Rhodobium gokarnense: one gene and its partners. The protein of the gene in region 1 binds, or shares a complex with, the protein of each later gene. Links are inferred from orthologs where the notes say so. Each region holds a gene or a part of one and is shown on either strand. Other genes may lie near its edges.

Region 1 (4,954 bases):
ATCCTGTCGACGCCGATGGGCGTGATGGCCGATCACGAAGCCCGCGACAAGAATGTCGGCGGCGAGGTGCTCTGCCGCGTCTTCTAAGGCGCAAAGGGCAGGGCAACGGAACAACGAAGAGCACGGATTGGTGAAATGTCCCGGATAGGCAAATTAGCGGTGCCGGTTCCGAGCGGGGTCTCGGCGGATATCGACGGTCAGACCGTGTCGGTGAAAGGTCCGAAGGGCAGCTTGTCCTTTACCGTCAGCGATACGTGCAAGGTGGAAAAGACCGACGACGGCATCAAGATCACGCCGGTCGACGCCGACGACAAGAAGGCCCGGTCGATGTGGGGCATGTCGCGGACCATGGTCTCGAACATCGTGACCGGCGTATCGGACGGCTTTGAGAAGAAGCTGCAGATCAACGGCGTCGGCTACCGCGCCCAGGTGCAGGGCAAGAACCTGCAGCTCGCGCTCGGCTTCAGCCACGACGTGATCTATCCGATCCCGGAGGGCATCGACATCGCGTGCCCGAAGCCGACGGAAGTCACGATTACCGGCATCGACCGCCAGCAGGTTGGTCAGGTGGCGGCGGAGATCCGCGATTACCGGCCGCCGGAGCCCTATAAGGGCAAGGGCGTCAAATATGCGGACGAATTCATCGTCCGCAAAGAAGGCAAGAAGAAGTAGGCGCGAGACCGATGGCTCAGAATACTTTCAACAAGCGTCGCATCCGGGTGCGCCGGCAGATCCAGAAGGCTGCCAACGGGCGTCCGCGCCTCAGCGTCTTCCGGTCGGGTCGGCACATTTATGCCCAGGTCATCGACGACGGCAACGGGCGCACGCTCGCGTCCGCCTCGTCGCTGGAAAAGACCATGCGCGACAAGCTGAAGAACGGCGGCGACAAGGGTGCCGCAGAGGCCGTCGGCAAGCTGATTGCCGAGCGGGCGACCGAGGCCGGCGTCAAGCAGGTCATCTTCGATCGCGGCGGCTACATCTACCATGGCCGCGTCAAGGCGCTGGCCGATGCGGCCCGCGAGAGCGGCCTGGATTTCTGATCGTCCCGTTCGGGGCGCAACGGATAACGGAAGAACGGTATGGCAAGACAGGACATGCGCGAGCAGGACCGCGACAGCGAGTTCGTCGACAAGCTCGTCCACATCAACCGCGTTGCCAAGGTGGTCAAGGGCGGCCGTCGGTTCGGCTTTGCGGCGCTGGTCGTCGTCGGCGACCAGAAGGGCCGGGTCGGTTTCGGCCACGGCAAGGCGCGTGAGGTGCCCGAGGCGATCCGCAAGGCGACGGAAGCTGCCAAGCGCGGCATGATCCGGGTGCCGCTGCGCGAGGGCCGGACGCTCCACCACGACGTGGAAGGGCGCCACGGCGCCGGCCGGGTTGTGCTGCGTGCGGCCCCTCCGGGCACCGGCATCATCGCCGGCGGTCCGATGCGCGCCGTGTTCGAGACGCTCGGCATGCAGGACGTGGTCGCCAAGTCGCTCGGCACGTCGAATCCGTACAACATGGTTCGCGCGACGTTCGAGGCGCTGAAGCGGGAAGACAGCCCGCGTTCGGTCGCCGCCCGCCGCGGCCTCAAAGTTTCGGCGCTGCAGGCGCGTCGGCGCGATATCGTCGACGTCACCGAGGGTTGATTTCCCTCACGCGCGTCACCAGTTGATCCGGGAGCGATCTGATGGCCACTACTGAAAAAACGATCACGGTCGAGCAAATCGGCAGCCCGATCCGGCGTCCGAAAGAGCAGCGGGCGACGCTTGTCGGCCTCGGCCTCAACAAAATGCACCGCCGCCGCACGCTTCAGGACACGCCGGAAGTGCGCGGCATGATCCGCAGCGTGCAGCATTTGGTTCGCGTCGTCGAAGAAGACTAAGGCGCACCGGGAGACGACGATGAAGCTCAACGAAATCAAAGACAACGACGGCGCGGTGAAAACCGCCAAGCGCGTCGGCCGCGGTATCGGCTCCGGCAAGGGCAAGACCGGCGGACGCGGCGTCAAGGGTCAGAAGTCCCGCGAGGGCGTCGCCATCAAGGGCTTCGAAGGTGGCCAGATGCCGCTGCACCGGCGCCTGCCGAAGCGCGGCTTCAGCAACATCTTCGCCAAGTCCTACAACGTCACCAGCCTCGGCCGGGTGCAGCAGGCGATCGACGCCGGCAAGCTCGACAAGAAGGCGACGGTGACCGTCGAAGCGCTGGTCGCGGCGGGCGTCGTGCGGCGCGCGAAGGACGGTGTGCGGCTTCTCGCCGACGGCGAATTGAAGGACAAGGTGACGTTCGAGATCGCCGGCGCCTCCAAGGCCGCCATTGCGGCGGTCGAGAAGGCCGGCGGCAAGGTCACGGTGATTGCGCCGGAGACCTCCAAGGGCGACGCCAAGGACGCGGAGTGATCCGGGTGCGCCGCACCCCGGACGCGGGCGTCGGCGCAGTCCTTTCGGGGTCCTTCATCTCTGGGACCTTGAGCCTTTCCGCCGGAACCCCTGACCGTCGCCGGGAAACCGACGCCGGTCCGGCAAGGGGCAGGGCGGCAAAAATGACACGGAAGACGGTGGGGGCGATCGCAGGATCGCCGCTGCCGTTTTAGGCGGAGACGGGTATGGCATCGGCCGCAGAACAACTCGCAGCAAACATCAATTTCTCCGCGTTCGCAAAAGCGGAAGAACTGAAGAAGCGCATCTGGTTCACGCTGGGTGCGCTGATCGTTTATCGGCTGGGCACCTATGTCCCGCTGCCGGGCATCAATCCGGACGAGCTTGCGCGGGCGTTCCAGGCCAACCAGTCCGGCATCCTCGGCATGTTCAACATGTTCGCCGGCGGTGCCGTCGGCCGCATGGCGATCTTCGCCCTCGGCATCATGCCGTACATCTCGGCCTCGATCATCATCCAGCTCATGACGAGCGTCGTGCCGTCGCTTGAGCAGCTCAAGAAAGAGGGTGAGGCGGGCCGCAAGAAGATCAACCAGTACACCCGCTACGGCACGGTGATCCTGGCGACATTCCAGGCCTACGGCATCGCCGTCGGCCTTGAGGGCGCCGGCAGCATCGTCATGGATCCGGGCATCTTCTTCCGCTTCTCCACCGTGGTGACGCTGGTCGGCGGCACCATGTTCCTGATGTGGCTGGGCGAGCAGATCACGGCGCGCGGCGTCGGCAACGGCATCTCGCTGATCATCTTCTCCGGCATCGTCGCCGAGCTTCCCTCGGCCATCGTCGGAACGCTGGAGCTCGGCCGCCAGGGCGCGCTGTCGACGCCGATCATCCTGGCCATCCTGGCGCTGTCGGTGGCCGTGATCGCGATCATCGTGTTCATCGAGCGGGCCCAGCGCCGGCTGCTGATCCAGTATCCGAAGCGCCAGGTCGGCAACAAGATGATGGAAGGCCAGTCCTCGCATCTGCCGCTGAAGCTCAACACCTCGGGCGTCATCCCGCCGATCTTCGCCTCCTCGCTGCTCTTGATTCCGGCGACGGTCGCGAACTTCTCGTCCCAGAACGGGCCGGAATGGCTGATCACGGTGACCTCGCTGCTCGGCCGCGGCGCGCCGCTGTTCATGATCCTTTATGCCAGCCTGATCGTGTTCTTTGCGTTCTTCTACACCGCGATCGTGTTCGATCCGGCCGACACCGCGGACAATCTGAAAAAGCACGGCGGCTTCATCCCCGGCATCCGGCCGGGCGAGCGCACCGCCCAGTACATCGACTACGTCCTGACCCGAATCACCGTCATCGGAGCTATCTATCTGGTTGCGGTCTGCCTGTTACCCGAATTTCTGATATCGGCGACCGGCGTTCCCTTCTATTTTGGCGGCACGTCGTTGCTGATCGTGGTCAGCGTGACGATGGATACCGTATCGCAGATCCAGGGGCATCTGCTGGCCCATCAGTATGAAGGGCTCGTCAAGAAAGCGAAGTTGAGGGGGCGTCGTCGATGAGGTTGATTTTCCTTGGGCCACCGGGCAGCGGCAAGGGAACCCAGGCAAAGCGTATCGTGGAAAACCGTGGCATCGTGCAGTTGTCGACCGGAGACATGCTGCGGGCCGCGGTCAAGGCAGAGACCGAAGTGGGCCTGAAGGCCAAGGAGATCATGGACCGGGGCGACCTGGTGCCGGACGAGGTGGTGGTCGGCATCATCGCGGAGCGCCTCGAGCAACCGGACTGCGCTAACGGCTTCATGCTCGACGGCTTCCCGCGCACCATCGCCCAGGCCGAGGCGTTCGACCGGGTGATGGCGGAAAAGGGGCTCGGCCTCGACGCGGTCATCCTGCTTGACGTCGATGACGAGATCCTCCTTGAGCGCATCGAGAAGCGCGCCCGGGAGACCGGCGGCGAGCGCGCCGACGACAATGCGGAAACCCTGAAGAAGCGGCTGACGGTCTATCACAACCAGACCAAGCCGCTGATCGGCTACTACCGCGACAAGAATATGCTGCAGACGATCGACGGCACACAGACCGTCGACCAGGTCGGCGCCGAGATCGACGCGATCCTCGACGCGGCAGCCTGAACGAGACGTGAAGGTTTTTCGCGGGGTGCCGGTTGACGGACCCTTGCGGAATCGCTAAAAACCGCACCACTTCGCGACACTGTGAGCGATCGGTGCTGGGAGCCCATAAAGGGACCCGAGGGCCGATCCTGTTGTGCTTGGTTCGCGGTGCCCAGAGCATTGACGACCGCCGGAGGGCGGCCGTTCCATAAGGAGAAACAGCGTGGCCCGTATTGCTGGCGTCAACATTCCGACCAACAAGCGCACCGTGATTGCGCTGCAGTACATTCACGGCATCGGCCCCAAGAAGGCCCAGGACATCATCGAGGCCGTCAACATCGCGCCGGAGCGCCGCGTCAACGAGCTGTCGGACGCGGAAGTCATCCAGATGCGCGAGATCATCGACCGCGACTACATCGTGGAAGGCGATCTGCGCCGCGAGGTGGCGATGAACATCAAGCGGCTGATGGACCTCGGCTGCTATCGC
Region 2 (4,901 bases), on another replicon or contig:
TTGCGTCAGCAAGTCCTTGAGGCGTGCAAGGTCGGCCACAGTGACGACGAAGGCGGAAAGCCGCGGGCCGCGGCCGGAAAGTTTTGCATCGCGCCCGAAGATCATACGGAACGCGGCTGGCGTGACGATGGAAAAGGCGCCCTTCGGCAGCTCGGCATGGATGCCCAGCGAGGAGGCGTGGATGCCGCGCTCGCCGGTGACGACCTCAAGGTCGTACTGGAAGTCGCTGGGGTTCTCTTCCGCGGCGAACACCTCGGCAATGCCGAGCGCGCCGTTCTCGTGGGTGGTGTTGCCGGGCGCCCAGAAGCCCTCGGTGCCGATGTGCTGGCAGCAGAACAGCGTCATGTCGGGCGAGCGCTCGTCAAGCGCATAGGCAAGGCGGACGCCGATGGTGGTCTCGGAACCGTCGGCCGCGACGGCCTTGCGCTCAAAGGGAAACACCGGCCCGCCGCCATAGCCGGCCTCGTCGAGCCTGGCCCGATCGGCATCGGCGTCTTCCGTCGTCAGCGCCAGCTTGGAAAAGCCCTCCGGACCGCAGCGGAAGCGATAGGCGTCGAAGCGGCGCAGGAACACGTAGCCCTTGCGGGCATGTTCTTCCATCTCGATGCGGTTGGCGACGGCAAGCGGCTCCAGATAAGTGCGGTTCTGGAAGAAGACGCAGGCGTTCTTGGTGCCGAAGGGATGCAGCGCATCGGGCGCGACGGTGAAGCCGAGGGCGCCCAGCCGCGCCCGCGCGATGGCGAGATCGCGGACCGGAAGAACCAGATGATCGATGCCGTGAACCATAGCTTACCGCCCTTCAGGCGACGTTCCATTGCGCGCGAATATGGCACCCTCGCGACTGTCCGGGCAAAAAGGGATCAGACCAGACGGCTTTGGGCCAGCGCCGCGGCGATGAAGGAGGCAAAGAGCGGGTGCGGCGCGAAGGGGCGCGACTTCAGTTCGGGGTGGAACTGGACGCCGATGAACCAGGGATGGTCGATGAATTCGACCGTTTCCGGCAGCACGCCGTCCGGCGACATGCCGGCAAAGCGCATGCCGCGCTCCTCCAGCCGGTCGCGATAGGCGCAGTTGACCTCGTAGCGATGGCGGTGGCGTTCGGAAATATCGGTGTCGCCGTAGATCGCGGCGATGCGGCTGTCGGCGGCGAGCCTGGCCGGATAGGCGCCGAGGCGCATGGTGCCGCCGAGATCGGCGTCGGTGCCGCGCTTTTCCAGCTCGTTGCCCTTCAACCACTCCGTCATCAGGCCGACCACGGGGTCCTCGGTCGGGCCGAACTCGGTGGAGCTTGCCCCGCCGATGCCGGCGAGCGAGCGGGCGGCCTCGATCACCGCCATCTGCATGCCGAAGCAGATGCCGAAATAGGGCACCTTGCGGCGGCGCGCGAAGCCGGCCGCCTTGATCTTTCCCTCCGCGCCGCGCTCGCCGAAGCCGCCCGGCACCAGGATGCCGTTGACATGCTCCAGGCGTGGCGTCGGGTCCTCCACGTCGAAGGTGGCGGACTCGATCCATTCGATGTTGACGTGGATGTTGTTGGCGATGCCGCCATGGATCAGCGCCTCGAACAGCGACTTGTAGGCGTCCTTGAGGCCCGTGTACTTGCCGACGACGGCGATCGTCACCTCGCCTTCCGGATGGGTGATGCGGTGGGAAATGGTTTGCCAGCGGGTGAGGTCCGGGGCCGGCGCACCCGTGTAGCCGAAGGCGTTCAGCACCTCGTCGTCGAGCCCCTGTGCGTGGTAGGCGATCGGCACGTCGTAGATCGAGTCCGCGTCGAGCGCCGGGATCACCGCCGATTCCCGCACGTTGCAGAACAGCGCCAGCTTGCGGCGCTCGGCCATCGGGATTTCCCGGTCGCAGCGAACCAAGAGGATGTCCGGCTGGATGCCGATGGAGCGCAGTTCCTTGACCGAGTGCTGGGTCGGCTTGGTCTTCAACTCGCCGGCACTCGGGATGAACGGCATCAAGGTGAGGTGGATGTAGACCGCCGCGCCGCGCGGCAGGTCGTTGCCGAGCTGGCGGATCGCCTCGAAGAACGGCAGGCCCTCGATATCGCCGACGGTGCCGCCGATCTCGCACAGGACGAAGTCGTACTCCTCGTTGCCGTCGAGCACGAATTCCTTGATGGCGTCGGTGACGTGGGGAATGACCTGGACGGTGCCGCCGAGATAGTCGCCGCGGCGCTCCTTGGCGATGATGTCCTGGTAGATGCGGCCGGTGGTGATGTTGTCCATCCGGTTGGCGGGCCGGCCGGTAAAGCGCTCGTAGTGGCCGAGGTCGAGGTCGGTCTCGGCGCCGTCGTCGGTGACGTAGACCTCGCCGTGCTGGTACGGCGACATCGTTCCCGGATCGACGTTGAGATAGGGGTCGAGCTTGCGCAGCCGGACCTTGTAGCCACGCGCCTGAAGGAGGGCACCGAGGGCCGCCGACGCAAGCCCCTTGCCGAGTGACGACACCACGCCGCCGGTGATGAAAACATACCGCGCCATGGGCGACCGTTATACCGTTCAGCTTGCCGATTCGAACAGCGTCGAATCGCGCGATCCAGAGGTTTCCACCGCGCCCCGTTGAAGGGCGCGGCGGGATGATGGGAAAAGCCCGGCTACTGCGAGTTCGGAACCTGCGGTCCGCTCGGCTGCTCGGGTGTCTGCAGCCGGTCGAGGAGGCTCGGGCCGCTGTCGCCGGACGGGGCAGACGGCGCGGCGGGCGGGGCCGCAGGCGCGGTGCCTTCGCCGGCCGGAGCGTCCGGCGTTGCCGGCGGCGTCGTCGGCTGGGTGTCGGTCGCCGGCTCTTCGGTCGTCTGGGTGCCGACCGCCGGGATGAGGTCGAAGATCGACGTCGGCGCCTCGCCCATGCGGGCGATCACCGTCAGGATGATCGACGTGGCGAAGAAGGTGGCGGCCAGGATCGCCGTCGTGCGGGTCAGGAGATTGGCCGTGCCGCGGCTGGAAAACAGGCCGCCGCCACCGCCGCCGCCGCCGATCCCCAGCGCGCCCCCTTCGGAGCGCTGCAGCAGGATGACGGCAACGAGGGCGATCACGACCATCAGATGGATGACGATGATGACGGTTTGCATACGTGTCCGGCTCGAAAATGTGCGGAAAGTTGAGCGCGTCTTACACCATAGCCGCGGTGCATGTCACCCCGGCGATCGCCTCAACGCGTGCCCCTCATATAGTGTCCGTGCGGCATTCGCAACACGGCAAGGCCCCGGCGACGCGTGCCGCCGGGACGGTCAGTGCCCCTGCCGTCGACCCCGCGGGGCCGGCGACCGCCTATTTGTAGGCGGCCAGAATGCCGAGGAAGTCGGCCGCCTTGAGGCTGGCGCCGCCGACCAGCGCGCCGTCCACATTGGCGACAGCCATCAGCTCAGACGCGTTCGACGGCTTCACCGAGCCGCCATAGAGGATGCGCACCTTGCCGCCTACGTCGCCATACATGGCAACGAGCTTTTCGCGGATGAAGGCATGCACCTCGGCGACGTCGTCGGCCGTCGGGGTGAGGCCCGTGCCGATCGCCCAGACGGGCTCATAGGCAACGATCAGGTTGGCGGCGGTGGCGCCTTCCGGCAGCGAGCCGGCGACCTGGGTGCCGACCACGTCGAGGGTCTTTCCGGCCTCGCGCTCGTCCTTGGTCTCGCCGACGCAGACGATGGCGACGAGCCCGGCGCGGTGGACGGCAAGCGCCTTGTCCTTGACGACGGCATCGCTCTCGCCGTGGTCGGTGCGGCGCTCCGAATGGCCGACGATGACGGCGGCAGCACCGGCGTCGGCGAACATTTCCGCGGCGAGGTCGCCGGTGTGGGCGCCCTTTTCCGCCGCATGGCAGTCCTGGCCGCCGACGGTGACCGGCGAGGCGGATGCCTTTTCGGCAAAGGCGGCCACCAGCAATGCCGGCGGGCAGACCATGGCATCGGCCTTTGCGGCGAGCCCCGCATCGAAGCCGTCGATCAGGGCGGCGAGTTCGCCGGCCGAGGCCTTGAGGCCGTTCATTTTCCAGTTACCCGCGACGAGCGGCTTGATTCCGGTAGTCGTCATAGCGCTTGGATCCCCATTTCATGGTGAGTCACCCGGTCCGCCCCGTCATCTATCAGAAAGGGCCCGAAGCACAAAGGCCGATGCCTTGCGGCGCGCCGACACGGTCTCTATGATCCGCGCGCTTCGGTGCCAGTGGATAAAAGGCCTCGGGCCACGACCCGATCGGGCAAGGCCGGCGCAGACAACGCACAACGGAAAGACAGAATGCTCGAAACCTTGCGGAAAAGCGCGACGGGTTGGGTCGCGAAGATTTTCATAGGCCTCCTGGTCATCAGCTTTGCGGTCTGGGGCATCGCCGACATCTTCCGCGGTTACGGAACGACGACGGTGGCGACGATCGGCGAGACCGAGGTGCCGGTCGAGATCTTCCGGACCACCTATAACCGTGAACTGCGCCAGCTCGGCCAGCGCCTGCGCCGCCCGGTCACGGCCCAGGAGGCCGCAGCCGTCGGCCTGCCGCAGCAGGTGCTGAGCCGGCTCGTCAACGAAGCGACCCTCAATGAGGAAGCGCGCCGGATGAAGCTCGGCCTGTCGGACGAAAAGCTGGCCGAGACCATTCGCTCCGACCCGAATCTCCAGGGCCTCAACGGCAAGTTCGACCGCAACCGGCTGCAGGACCTTCTGTTCTCGCTCGGCATGAACGAGGCGTACTACCTCGCCGAACAGCGCCGGCTCTCCACGCGCCAGCAGCTTGCCGGCGCCATCGGCGGCGGCTTTAGGGCACCGGACGCCTATCTGGAAGCGATCAACCAGTACGTCAACGAGGAGCGGACGATCTCCTACCTCACCCTGCCGACCTCGGCCGCGGGCGAGATCGCCGATCCGTCCGAAGACGACCTGAAGGCCTATTACGAGGCCAACAAG
Region 3 (5,417 bases), on another replicon or contig:
CGCATCAGGCTTTCGCGGATGCGGTCCTTGACCTGATCGAAGGCCGGCGGCTCCTGCTTGCGGCGCTCCTCGACCTTGATGACGTGCCAGCCGAACTGGGTCTGCACCGGCTCCTTGGTGTATTCGCCGGCGGCGAGCTGGAAGGCCGCGTCCTCGAATTCCTTGACCATCCGGCCCTTGGTGAAGAAGCCGAGATCGCCGCCGTTCGGGCCGGACGGGCCGGTCGACTTCTCCTTCGCCAGCGCCGCGAAATCGGCGCCGTCGTCGAGCTGCTTGATGATGTCCTTGGCCTCGTCCTCGGTCTTGACGAGGATGTGCCGCGCCTTCAGCTCTTCGGACGCTTCGAAGTCGGCGGTGTCCTTGTCGTAGCGCGCCTTGATCGCGGCCTCGTCGATCGCGCCGGCGATGTTTTCCTGCACATAGGCGTCGCGCAGCGCCCGCATCTTCAGGAAGTTCATCCGCGTCTTGAACGCCTCGCTCTCGGCAAGGCCCTGTTTTTCGGCGGCCTGGGACATCAACAGCATGTCGATCAGGGCCGAGACCAGGATCGGCCGGCGCTGGTCTTCAGGCACCCGGCGCAACTCGGCGAGGAAGTCCTCGGCCATAAAGGCGAGGTCGGACTCCCGGATGACGCCGTCACCGACCTTGGCAAGAACGTTGTTCTCCACGGCCGCATCCTCGGCAAGGGCGCTCGCGGGCACCATCACCGAAGGCGTGGCAAGGAGCAGGAAAGCGGCCGAAAGGGCGGCGCTGACGCGGGATCTGGATGGCATTGTCATTCCTTTCGCTCGGAAACGGGCCGCAATTCCGTTTCCACGGGGCTTGCGGCAGACAGATATGCCGAATTCGGTGGCGTTGACAACATACCGACCCCCTCTTATCTGTCGAACGGTTCCGCACGGCCCGTCCGGAGCCGCCTTTTCGTTGCGGTCGCGGCCGCCTCCACCGGCAGTCCGGCCGCCATGAAGTCGCGGAACCGACTTCATGGCACGTTCATGCACCGCTCTTAGATAGCGCTTGCCAGCGACCGCACCGGCTGTTTCCGGCCGCAGGCAAAGAAAGGATCACCAATGGTCGGGTTCGGTTCAATCGCCCGCAAGATTTTCGGTTCGGCGAACGACCGCAAGATCAAGGGATACCATTCCCGGGTCGCCGCCATTAACGCGCTGGAAGCCGAAGTCGAGCCGCTGAGCGACGACGACCTCAAGGCCCGCACCGACGCCTTCCGCAAGCAGATCGCCGACGGCGCCAAGCTCGACGACATCCTCGTCGAGGCCTTTGCGACCGTACGCGAAGCCGCCAAGCGCACCCTCCACCAGCGCCACTACGACGTCCAGCTCATCGGCGGCATGGTCCTGCACGAGGGCAAGATCGCCGAGATGAAGACCGGCGAAGGCAAGACCCTCGTCGCCACCCTCGCCGTCTACCTCAACGCCCTTGCCGGCCGCGGCGTCCACGTCGTCACCGTCAACGATTACCTGGCCAAGCGCGACTCCGACTGGATGGGGCAGATCTACCGGTTCCTCGGCCTCACCGTCGGCGTCATCGTCCACGGCCTCGACGACGACGAGCGCAAGGCCGCCTATGCCTGCGACGTCACCTACGGCACCAACAACGAGTTCGGCTTCGACTACCTTCGCGACAATATGAAGCACGAGCGCGCGTCAATGGTGCAGCGCGACCATGCCTTTGCCATCGTCGACGAGGTCGACTCCATCCTCATCGACGAAGCGCGCACGCCGCTGATCATTTCCGGCGCCATCGAGGACCGCTCCGACCTCTACAACACGGTCGACGCCTTCATTCCGAACCTGGTGCCCGACGACTACGAGCTCGACGAAAAGACCCGCGCCGTCACCTTTACCGAACAGGGCAACGAGAAGCTGGAGAAGCTTCTGTCGGAGGCCGGCCTCCTGAAGGGCGACTCCCTCTACGACCTGGAAAACGTCACCGTCGTCCACCACCTCAACAACGCGCTTCGCGCCCACCAGCTCTTCCAGCGCGACCGCGACTACATCGTCAAGGGCGGCGAGGTCATCATCATCGACGAGTTCACCGGCCGCATGATGCCGGGCCGGCGCTTCTCCGACGGCCTGCACCAGGCGCTGGAGGCCAAGGAACACGTCGACATCCAGCCGGAAAACCAGACGCTCGCCTCCATCACCTTCCAGAACTACTTCCGCATGTACGACAAGCTCGCCGGCATGACCGGCACGGCGCTGACCGAGGCGGACGAGTTCCTCGACATCTACGACCTGGAAGTGATGGAAATCCCGACCAACATGCCGATCGCCCGCGTCGACGACGACGACGAGGTCTATCGCACGGCGCACGAGAAGTTCGCCTCCATCATCGAGCTGATCAAGGACTGCAAGCAGCGCGGCCAGCCGATCCTCGTCGGCACGACCTCGATCGAGAAGTCGGAAATCCTCGCCGAGATGCTGAAGAAGGAAGGGTTCCGCCAGCGCGACTTTTCCGTCCTGTTCGACGGCGACCAGGGCACCAAGAAGGAAATGGTGTTCCAGGTCCTCAACGCCCGCTACCACGAGCAGGAAGCCCACATCATCGCCCAGGCCGGCGTCCCCGGCGCCGTCACCATCGCCACCAACATGGCCGGCCGCGGCACCGACATCCAGCTCGGCGGCAACCCCGACATGCGCATCGCCAGCGAACTGGCCGACATGCCGGAAGGCCCGGAGCGCGAGGCGAAAGAAAAGCAGATCCGCGACGACGTTGATCGCCTGAAGCACATCGCCATCGAGGCCGGCGGCCTCTTCATCGTCGGCACCGAGCGCCACGAAAGCCGGCGCATCGACAACCAGCTCCGCGGCCGCTCCGGCCGCCAGGGTGATCCGGGGCATTCCCGCTTCTTCCTGTCGCTGGAAGACGATCTGATGCGCATCTTCGGCTCCGACCGCATGGATTCCATGCTGCAGAAGCTGGGCCTCAAGGAAGGCGAGGCGATCGTCCATCCCTGGGTCAACAAGGCTTTGGAAAAGGCGCAGCAGAAGGTCGAGGCGCGCAACTTCGACGTCCGCAAGAACATCCTGAAGTTCGACGACGTCATGAACGACCAGCGCAAGGTCGTGTTCGAGCAGCGCATCGAGCTGATGTCGAACGACTCCGTCGCCGACACCATCGCCGACATGCGCCACGACGTCATCGCCGACCTGGTGCTCAAGCACATTCCGGAAAAGGCCTATCCGGAGCAGTGGGACGTCAAGGGCCTGCGCCAGGAACTGCAGGAGGTGCTCGACCTCGACCTGCCGGTCGACGAATGGGCCCACGAGGAAGGCATCGCCGAGGAAGAGGTGGAGCACCGCGTCGCCAAGGCAGCCGACGAAAAGGCAGCCGCCAAGGTCGCCCGCTACGGCGCGGAGAACATGCGCTACGTGGAAAAGGTGATCCTTCTCCAGACCCTCGATTTCCTGTGGCGCGAGCACATCGCCACCCTCGACCATCTGCGCTCGGTCATCGGGTTCCGCGGCTACGGCCAGCGCGATCCGCTGAACGAGTACAAGACCGAGTCCTTCGAGCTGTTCCAGGCGATGCTGGCCAATCTGCGCCAGGTCGTCACCGGCAATCTGATGCGCGTCGAGCTCGTCAAGGAAACGCCGGCAATGCCGAGCGACGAGGACCTGCCGGAGATGTACGCCTACCACGACGACCCGGCGATGATGGACGAGGACTACGGCTTCGTCGAAGGCCCGGAACCGGAGCAGATGGAGCCGGTCACCTACGGCGTCGCCGCAAGACACGTCGCGAAAGAGGACCGCAACCCGGGCGATCAGTCCACCTGGGGCAAGGTCGGCCGCAACGAGCCCTGCCCCTGCGGCTCCGGCAAGAAATACAAGCACTGCCACGGCAAGTTCGCGTAAGGGGCGGGCGAGCGGCCGGAACACTGCCTGTCCTGATCACCGAAGACAAAAAGGGCGCGCACCAAAAATGGCTGCGCGCCTTTTTGCTTTTCGGTCGGCGAAGGCCGGCCGTCGTTGATGCACCCTCCGCCCTGTTCGGTGCCGCATCGCCTGGCTCGCGAGCCTCGTCTGACGTCGTCACGCCATCGCTCTTATTCGCCATCACCTGCCGACGATCGCGATCGTCTGGCACCGTGGCGGGCTCATGCGTTGCGCAGCCCGACGCCCCGCCCCGCGTCAAGAACGGGCGCGCGCCACCACTGTCCGGCTCATGGCTTACGCACTCCCGGTCCCAATCACTCCACGTCATTGCCGTGCTTGACACGGCAATCCATGCGGCGCCAACCGATTGTTTCGACAGCCAGAATGGATCACCGGGTCAAGCCCGGTGATGATGCAGAGCGTGTGGGTCCCAGAGTGCATTGGCCTTTAACCGGACAGCAGTGGGTCAAGCCCGGCAATGACGCATGAGAGGGGGCAAACGAGGAGCAAAAAATGCATCCCCATGGTCCTGCCGGCGACTTCTGCCCGCCGCCTCACCGACCCGTTCCCCGAGAAGCTCCCTCACACCGTCGTTGCTCCGTCCGAACACCCCGGTCGATCCGTCACCCTCCACGCACCTCTTCTCCCCTTCCTACATCCCTTCCTACATCCCTCCCTACCTTCCTTCCTGCCCCCTTCCTCCCCGAACCCGCCCAGCTTTTCCACGATCTCAATCAAACGATTGATTGATTCTGAAAAATCGAATATCGTCATCTGAATGGGAAAGGCGTAGCGGCGCCGGGCGCCCACTTCCCCGGGCCGGAGAGATGAGCAGACGGACAAAAGACCCCATGGATGCTGAGACGAAGGCCACCCCCACGGCCAAGACCGCACCCGCCTCCCCCGGCCGCCAGAAACTCCTCGATGCCGCCATCGTCCTCTTCGGCCGCAAGGGGTTCGACGCCACGACGACGCGCGAGATCGCGGAGGCCGCCGGCGTCAACATCGCCAACATCGCCTACCATTTCGGCGGCAAGGAGGGGCTCTACCGGGCCTGCGCCGAGGAGCTTGGCCGCGCCATCAAGGCCCGGCTCACCGTCGTCCTCGACCGGGCGCCACCGCAAGGCCCCCTTGAGGCCCGCGACGCCATGACGGCGGTGCTGTCGCGGATGACCCGGCTGATCGCCGCCGATCCGGCCATGGCGGCCCCGGCCCGCTTCATCCTGAGGGAATATTTCGACCCGACGCCGGCGCTGAGGCTCCTCTACCGGGGCCTGATCGAGCCGATATCGGGCCGCCTCATCGCCCTGTGGGCGGCGGCCACCGGCGCCGATCCGGACAGCGAGGAGACGCGGCTCATCGTCCTCGGCCTCGTCGGCCAGATCCTTGTCTTCCGCGCCGCCCGCGACGCCGTCTGCCTGCGCATGGAGTGGGAGACCATCGGCCCGCGCGAGGCCGAAGCCATCGAAACCATGGTGATCGCGACGCTCGATGCGCGGATCGCCGCTGAAAAGGAGA

The links.
Region 2: secY (region 1) and secG share a complex: the UniProt entries of both Escherichia coli proteins name them as parts of the sec protein translocase complex. The link is inferred for Rhodobium gokarnense from one-to-one orthologs.
Region 3: the proteins of secY (region 1) and secA are in contact, whole or in part, in a crystal structure (PDB 3DIN), measured with the Thermotoga maritima proteins. The link is inferred for Rhodobium gokarnense from one-to-one orthologs. Residues at the interface, in WP_004081795.1 of Thermotoga maritima: Glu108, Gly109, Glu110, Glu111, Ala236, Glu237, Arg238, Arg239, Ile240, Thr241, Ile242, Gln243, Tyr244, Ala245, Arg246, Arg247, Val248, Thr249, Gly250, Arg251, Arg252, Val253, Tyr254, Gly256, Ala257, Ser258, Thr259, Tyr260, Leu261, Pro262; in WP_004082002.1 of Thermotoga maritima: Glu261, Ala262, Arg263, Lys300, Ala301, Arg302, Thr303, Ile304, Ile305, Leu323, Tyr324, Asp325, Pro326, Val329, Ser330, Tyr333, Ile336, Lys340, Phe345, Val349, Glu363, Phe364, Tyr374, Ser375, Gly376, Gly377, Glu393, Ile395, Thr482, Ser483.

The regions. Positions count from the first base shown.
Region 1 is NZ_JAOQNS010000020.1:22,707-27,660, reverse strand. What follows is about bases 1,886-4,750. They hold secY (preprotein translocase subunit SecY), read left to right. Parts: upstream 1,886-2,584; coding sequence 2,585-3,916; downstream 3,917-4,750. Other genes in these bases: rpsM (30S ribosomal protein S13), read left to right, coding at 4,691-4,750; M2319_RS22655 (adenylate kinase), read left to right, coding at 3,913-4,488; rplO (50S ribosomal protein L15), read left to right, coding at 1,886-2,378. In the rest of the region: rpsH (30S ribosomal protein S8), read left to right, coding at 1-87; rplF (50S ribosomal protein L6), read left to right, coding at 136-672; rplR (50S ribosomal protein L18), read left to right, coding at 684-1,040; rpsE (30S ribosomal protein S5), read left to right, coding at 1,080-1,628; rpmD (50S ribosomal protein L30), read left to right, coding at 1,670-1,864; more of rplO, read left to right, coding at 1,884-1,885; more of rpsM, read left to right, coding at 4,751-4,954. UniProt on the Escherichia coli protein: The central subunit of the protein translocation channel SecYEG. Consists of two halves formed by TMs 1-5 and 6-10.
Region 2 is NZ_JAOQNS010000014.1:75,669-80,569, reverse strand. The notes cover bases 1,340-4,151. They hold secG (preprotein translocase subunit SecG), read right to left. Parts: upstream 3,077-4,151; coding sequence 2,603-3,076; downstream 1,340-2,602. Other genes in these bases: tpiA (triose-phosphate isomerase), read right to left, coding at 3,276-4,037; M2319_RS20600 (CTP synthase), read right to left, coding at 1,340-2,489. Outside these bases: M2319_RS20605 (VOC family protein), read right to left, coding at 1-786; more of M2319_RS20600, read right to left, coding at 861-1,339; M2319_RS20585 (SurA N-terminal domain-containing protein), read left to right, coding at 4,242-4,901. UniProt on the Escherichia coli protein: Subunit of the protein translocation channel SecYEG. Overexpression of some hybrid proteins has been thought to jam the protein secretion apparatus resulting in cell death; while this may be true it also results in FtsH-mediated degradation of SecY.
Region 3 is NZ_JAOQNS010000003.1:93,272-98,688, forward strand. What follows is about bases 751-4,078. They hold secA (preprotein translocase subunit SecA), read left to right. Parts: upstream 751-1,070; coding sequence 1,071-3,878; downstream 3,879-4,078. Other genes in these bases: M2319_RS05630 (peptidylprolyl isomerase), read right to left, coding at 751-773. Also shown: more of M2319_RS05630, read right to left, coding at 1-750; M2319_RS05640 (CerR family C-terminal domain-containing protein), read left to right, coding at 4,751-5,417. UniProt on the Escherichia coli protein: Required for protein export, interacts with the SecYEG preprotein conducting channel.